Linked DNA regions of Antarctobacter heliothermus. The protein of the gene in region 1 interacts with the protein of each later gene in a pairwise test. Links are inferred from orthologs where the notes say so. Each region holds a gene or a part of one and is shown on either strand. Other genes may lie near its edges.

Region 1 (3,253 bases):
ACCCGTGGACCGAGTTTTCGCCAACCGATTCGGCAAACTCTGCGCGGATGGTGCCCGGTGCGGCGTCGGCGGGGTTGGTTGCGCCCATGACTTCGCGGTTCTTCAGGATGGCGCCTTCGCCTTCCAGAACCTGCACGACAACCGGCTCCGACGCCATGAATTCGCACAGTTCGTCATAGAACGGACGCTCCGAGTGGACGGCGTAGAACTGGCCAGCCTGCGCCTTTGTCAGGTGAATACGCTTTTGCGCGACGATGCGCAGGCCCGCTTCTTCGAACTTGGCGTTGATCTTGCCGGTCAGGTTGCGGCGGGTGGCGTCGGGCTTGATGATTGAGAAAGTGCGCTCAAGGGCCATGGGATGCTCCATCGGGTTATCCCCGGACGTTGTGTCCGGGTCATGAATGATGCGCGGGGCGGTAGCATGGGCCGCGTCGATTGGAAAGCCCGCCAATGAAACGCGGTTTTGACCGCAGTGGAAATTTCATGGAAAATTTATCTCTGACCACCGAAGCAACGCCGTGCATTGACACCCCCGCGCGCCTCTGGCACGCGCCGTCCCATGTTGAAGATCGAAAACATTTCCTTTTCCGTGGACGGCCGCCCGCTGTTCGACGGAGCCAGCGCCACAATCCCGGACGGTCACAAGGTTGGCCTCGTCGGGCCCAATGGCGCGGGCAAGACCACGCTCTTCCGACTGATCAAGGGTGAGCTGACGCTGGACGGGGGCGACATCTCGTTGCCACAACGCGCCCGCATCGGCGGCGTCAGTCAGGAAGTGTCCGCGTCAGAGACCTCGCTGATCGACACCGTGCTGGAGGCCGACACAGAACGCGCCGCCCTGATGGCAGAGGCAGAGACCGCCACCGGTGTCCGCATCGCCGAGGTTCAGACCCGTCTCGCCGACATCGACGCATGGAGCGCCGAGGCCCGCGCCGCCACGATCCTCAAGGGTCTCGGCTTTGACGACGACCAGCAGAAACAGCCCTGCTCTGCCTTTTCGGGTGGCTGGCGGATGCGAGTTGCACTGGCAGGCGTGCTCTTTGCCCAGCCCGACTTGCTGCTGCTGGACGAACCGACCAACTATCTGGATCTCGAAGGCGCACTGTGGCTGGAAAGCTACCTGATGAAATACCCGCACACGGTGATCGTCATCAGCCACGACCGCGGACTATTGAACCGGGCTGTGAACACGATCCTGCATGTCGAGGACCGCAAGCTGACCTATTACGGCACGCCCTATGACGGTTTCGTCAAGCTACGCGCCGAAAAGCGCGCACAACTCAGCGCCACCGCCAAGAAACAACAGGACCGCCGCGCCCATCTGCAAGGGTTTGTCGACCGTTTCCGCGCCAAGGCCTCCAAGGCCAAACAGGCCCAAGCCCGCCTCAAGATGATTGAGCGGATGGACATGGTCACCCCGCCCGAAGAGGCCGCCAAGCGCGTGTTCTCTTTCCCGCAGCCCGATGAACTGTCGCCGCCGATCATCAACATTGAAGGCGGTTCAACCGGTTATGGCGACACCGTGGTGCTGCGCAAACTGAACCTGCGCATTGATCAAGACGACCGCATCGCGCTGTTGGGCAAGAACGGTCAGGGCAAGTCCACCCTGTCAAAATTGCTGTCCGACCGCCTGCCACTGATGGACGGTCGCATGAGCCGCTCGTCCAAGCTGCGCATCGGTTACTTCGCCCAGCATCAGGTCGACGAACTGCATCTGGATGAAACGCCGTTGCAGCATCTCCAACGCGAACGCCCCGGCACACTGCCGCCCAAACTGCGCGCTCTGCTGGCGGGCTTTGGCCTGATGGCAGCGCAGGCGGAAACAGAGGTTGGTCGTCTGTCCGGTGGTCAAAAGGCGCGCCTGTCGCTGTTGCTGGCGACGCTAGACGCGCCGCACCTGCTGATCTTGGATGAGCCGACCAACCACCTTGATATCGAATCGCGTGAGGCGCTGGTTGAGGCGCTCACCGCCTATTCCGGGGCGGTGATCCTTGTCAGCCACGACATGCACCTGCTGTCGATGGTGGCGGATCGTCTTTGGCTGGTGGGGGGCGGCACGGTCAAACCTTATGAGGACGACCTTGACGCCTACCGCACCATGTTGCTGACGCGGGATGCCCCGGCCAAACCGGCGAAATCCTCCAAATCCGCGCCCGACAAGCCCAAGCGACCGTCGCGCGACCGGATGCAAGAGCTACGCTCTGACGTCCGCAAATGTGAGGACCGTATCGCCAAGATCGAACAGATGCGTGAGAAGCTGGCTAAAAAGCTGGCCGACCCGGCGCTGTATGAAAACGACAAGGTCGGCGAACTTGAAGTCTGGAACAAGAAATACGCAGAGGTCATGGACGCGCTGCACCGCGCCGAGGTGATGTGGGAAACGGCAGCTGAAAAACTGGACGCGGCTGAGAACGCCTGATCTCCGGGCGCTGCTCGTTCGCCCTTCAGCGACGGCGGCACCGGCGGACAAATCGCAGGTCACCAAGGGACGGGTGACCTGACAGTGGCGCGAAAGTCGCTCCTGCACTTGGCAAACGCGGGGCGTAGTGGGCGATCTGGACAGTATTGAAGATCGCCAGTACCCCTTGTTTTATGGACGCCGCTTTCCTCATCAGTGCCTTTGTCACCCTCTTTGTGGTGATTGATCCCATCGGGCTGACGCCGATCTTTATCGCGCTCACTCAGGACACCGATGCGCGCCACCGTCGCATGGTGGGCTACCGCGCCTGTGGCGTCGCCTTTGGCATCCTCACGCTGTTCGCCTTTTTCGGCGAGGCGGTGCTGGGCTTTATCGGCATTTCGATGTCCGCCTTTCGCATCGCGGGCGGTATCCTGCTGTTCATCACCGCGCTGGATATGCTGTTCGAACGCCGCACCAAACGGCGCGAGGACAAGGCCGACGAAGAAGAGTTCCCCGACCCGTCTGTCTTTCCGCTGGCCATCCCGCTCATCGCTGGACCGGGGGCCATCGCCTCAATTATCCTGCTTGTGGGTCAGACCGGCGACACAGTCGAAGTTCTGTCGATCCTCGCCGTAATGGTGGCTGTTCTGCTGGTGGCGCTGGCCTTGTTCCTGATCGCAGGGCCAATCGAACATCTACTGGGCCGCGTCGGCATCAATGTCGTGACGCGGGTTCTAGGGATGCTGCTGGCGGCGTTGTCGGTGCAATTCGTCCTCGATGGGCTGCGCAATTTCGGACTTGCCCCCGCCTGACCCTGTTTCCCCGGCGTTGAAACCCCTATCTTGAATAGTG
Region 2 (3,818 bases), 900 kb from region 1 along the record:
CTTAAGCCCGGCCTACCCGCCGGGGCGTGTCCACGCGTGGACAGGTTTCCGGGTGTTAAAAATCAAGGGCTTACAGAGGCGTTTTTACACTCTGTTAACGTCCGCCCCATGACGCCCGCCGCCGGAACATTTGGCCGGTGGGCGAATTGGCACAAAGCGGGGAGGCAAAAGCTCCCTTTCCCGGCCCGGTCTTTTCCCGGACCGGGTAACACGCAGAAAGCCACGGGGCACGGCCCGGGGCACACACGAGGACCAGATGGCACGTCGCGCCAAACATCGGCCAAAAGCCGCAAGACGCGGAGGCACAGGGATCACCCGGTGCCGTAACCTTGTTGTGCTGGAAAACTTGCCCACCGATGTTCGGCCCCCGATCATGGCAAGGCGTGCCAGTCACGCGACTGCCCGGCCAGCCACCCCGCTCCTGCCTGAAAATGCGACCGACCGCGCCCTGTTCCTCGCCGCAGGACGTCTCCTGCCCTCTCACCCCGGTCCCAACACAGACGGTCCCAACCCTAATGAGGTGCCTTTATGACCGACCAAAGCCCCAACGACCTGTTTCACGCCTCTAGTTTCATGCAGGGGCACAACGCGGAATACCTTGAACAGATGTATGCCCGCTATGCGGCCGATCCGAACGCAGTCGATGACGCATGGGCCGCGTTTTTCAGCCAGCTTGGCGACGCCGACATGGACGTGCAGAAAGAGGCGCAGGGCCCCAGTTGGGCGCGCAAAGACTGGCCGCCGCAGCCTGACGATGATCTGACCGGCGCGCTGACTGGCGAATGGCCGATGCCCGCCGTTCCGGCAGAGGCCAAAGGCGCCGCCAAAAAGATCAAGGACAAGGCCGAGGCCAAGGGCGTCACCGTCAGTGACGAGGCGATCCAGCGCGCCGTTCTGGACAGCATCCGCGCGTTGATGATCATCCGCGCGTTCCGCATCCGGGGCCATCTGGCCGCCGATCTGGACCCGCTGGGCCTGCGTGACACCTCGAACCACCCGGAGTTGGACCCGAAGTCCTATGGCTTTACCGAGGCCGACATGGACCGGCCGATCTTTATCGACAACGTGCTGGGCCTGCAGATCGCAAGCCTGCGTGAGATCCTCTCGATCATCCGGCGCACCTATTGCGGCACCTTTGCCCTGCAGTACATGCATATTTCCGACCCTGAGCAGGCAAGCTGGCTGAAAGAGCGGATCGAGGGCTTTGGCAAAGAGGTCAAATTCACCCGCGAAGGCCGCAAGGCAATCCTGAACAAGATGGTCGAGGCCGAAGGGTTCGAGAAGTTCCTGCATGTGAAATACATGGGAACCAAGCGGTTCGGCCTTGATGGCGGCGAAAGCCTGATCCCCGCGATGGAACAGATCATCAAGCGCGGTGGCAACCTTGGCATCAAGGAAATCATCATCGGGATGCCCCACCGGGGCCGCTTGTCTGTTCTGGCGAACGTCATGAACAAACCCTACAAGGCAATCTTCAACGAATTTCAGGGCGGCAGCTTTAAGCCTGAGGATGTCGATGGGTCGGGCGACGTGAAGTACCACCTTGGTGCCTCATCGGACCGAGAGTTTGACGGCAATAACGTACACCTGTCACTGACCGCCAACCCCAGCCACCTGGAGGCGGTGAACCCGGTCGTTCTGGGCAAGGTCCGCGCCAAACAGGACCAGCTAAACGACACGAACCGCACACAGGTCATGCCGATCCTGCTGCACGGCGACGCGGCCTTTGCCGGTCAGGGTGTTGTGGCGGAATGTTTCGCCCTGTCGGGTCTGCGCGGCCACCGCACCGGCGGCACCATGCATATCGTGGTGAACAACCAGATCGGCTTTACCACCGCGCCGCACTTTTCGCGGTCCTCGCCCTATCCCACCGACAATGCGCTGGTGGTCGAGGCGCCGATTTTCCACGTCAACGGCGATGACCCGGAGGCCGTGGTGCATGCCGCCAAGGTTGCGACCGAGTTCCGCCAGAAGTTTGGCAAGGACGTGGTGCTGGATATCTTCTGCTACCGCCGGTTTGGTCACAACGAGGGCGATGAGCCCATGTTCACCAACCCGATGATGTACAACAAGATCAAGAAGCATAAGACCACGCTGACCTTGTACACCGAACGTCTGGTCAAGGACGGGTTGATCCCCGAGGGCGAGATCGAGGACATGAAGGCCTCGTTTCAGGCGCAGCTGAACGAGGAATTCGAGGCCGGCAAAGTCTATCGCCCCAACAAGGCGGACTGGCTGGATGGCCGTTGGTCCCATCTGGACAAGCAGAAAGAGGGCAAATACCAGCGCGGCAAAACCTCATTGTCCAAAGAGGCGATGAAGGACATCGGCAATGCGCTGACACGGGTGCCGGACGGCTTTCCGATCCACCGCACCGTGGGCCGCCTGATCGATACCCGCGCCAAGATGTTCGAGACCGGCGAAGGGTTTGACTGGGCCACTGCCGAGTCGCTGGCCTTTGGGTCGCTGCAGCTCGAAGGGTATCCGGTGCGTCTGTCCGGTCAGGACAGCACGCGCGGCACGTTCTCGCAGCGGCATTCGGCCTTTATCAACCAAGAGACCGAAGAGCGGTACTATCCTCTCAACAATATCCGCGAGGGGCAGGCCCGTTTTGAGGTGATCGACAGTGCGCTGTCGGAATATGCGGTGCTGGGTTTTGAATACGGCTATTCGCTGGCAGAGCCCAACGCGCTGACCCTTTGGGAGGCGCAGTTTGGTGACTTTGCCAACGGTGCGCAGATCATGTTCGACCAGTTCATCTCTTCGGGTGAATCGAAATGGTTGCGGATGTCGGGCCTTGTCTGCCTGCTGCCGCACGGGTTTGAGGGTCAGGGGCCGGAACACTCCTCAGCGCGGCTGGAGCGGTTCCTGCAGGCCTGCGGTCAGGACAACTGGATCGTGGCGAACTGTTCGACGCCCGCCAACTATTTCCACATCATGCGCCGCCAGCTGCACCGGACCTTCCGCAAGCCGCTGATCCTGATGACGCCCAAGTCGCTGCTGCGGCATAAATTGTGCGTGTCGACCGCCAAGGATTTCACCGGCGGATCGTCGTTCCACCGCGTGTTGTGGGACAGCGCGGAATCGGGCGAGAGCGACACCAAGCTGGTGGCTGACGACAAGATCAAGCGCGTGGTGATGTGTTCGGGCAAGGTCTATTACGACCTGCTGGAGGAACGCGACGCGCGCGGCATCGACGACATCTATTTGCTGCGGGTCGAACAGTTCTATCCCTTCCCGGCGATCAGCCTTGTGAAGGAACTGGAACGGTTCAAGGGCGCAGAAATGCTCTGGTGTCAGGAAGAGCCCAAGAACCAGGGCGCATGGAGCTTTATCGAACCCAATATCGAATGGGTCCTTGGCCGTATCAAGGCCGACCACCCGCGCCCGCGTTATGTGGGCCGCGCCACATCGGCCAGCCCTGCGACGGGTCTGGCCAGCCAGCACAAAGCACAGCAAGAGGCGCTCGTGAACGAAGCGCTGACGATGGAAGGAAACTGAGATCATGACCGAAGTACGCGTTCCCACGCTTGGGGAATCGGTGACCGAAGCCACCGTCGCAACCTGGTTCAAGAAGCCAGGCGATGCCGTGGCAGTGGATGAGATGCTCTGCGAACTGGAGACCGACAAGGTCACGGTCGAGGTGCCCTCGCCCATTGCCGGCACCCTGTCGGACATTGTCGCCGCAGAGGGCGAGACGGTGGGCGTGGATGCCCTGCTGGCCAATATCTCCGAAGGGGACAGCGGATCGGCTGCCGCCCCCAAGGCCAAGGCAAAGGACGCCTCTGCCGACGCGCCCAAGGACACGGCCGATGCCG

The links.
Region 2: the proteins of ANTHELSMS3_RS14815 (region 1) and ANTHELSMS3_RS10440 interact in binary tests that used the Escherichia coli proteins (3 or more experiments, as listed by UniProt). The link is inferred for Antarctobacter heliothermus from one-to-one orthologs.

Annotation. Positions count from the first base shown.
Region 1 is NZ_CP022540.1:3,095,018-3,098,270, reverse strand. The notes cover bases 55-2,989. They hold ANTHELSMS3_RS14815 (ABC-F family ATP-binding cassette domain-containing protein), read left to right. Parts: upstream 55-559; coding sequence 560-2,419; downstream 2,420-2,989. Other genes in these bases: ANTHELSMS3_RS14810 (MarC family protein), read left to right, coding at 2,593-2,989; ndk (nucleoside-diphosphate kinase), read right to left, coding at 55-355. Also shown: more of ndk, read right to left, coding at 1-54; more of ANTHELSMS3_RS14810, read left to right, coding at 2,990-3,213. UniProt on the Escherichia coli protein: Genetic data indicate it may be involved in ribosome assembly or function.
Region 2 is NZ_CP022540.1:2,194,470-2,198,287, reverse strand. What follows is about bases 202-3,701. They hold ANTHELSMS3_RS10440 (2-oxoglutarate dehydrogenase E1 component), read left to right. Parts: upstream 202-528; coding sequence 529-3,501; downstream 3,502-3,701. Other genes in these bases: odhB (2-oxoglutarate dehydrogenase complex dihydrolipoyllysine-residue succinyltransferase), read left to right, coding at 3,503-3,701. In the rest of the region: more of odhB, read left to right, coding at 3,702-3,818. UniProt on the Escherichia coli protein: E1 component of the 2-oxoglutarate dehydrogenase (OGDH) complex which catalyzes the decarboxylation of 2-oxoglutarate, the first step in the conversion of 2-oxoglutarate to succinyl-CoA and CO(2).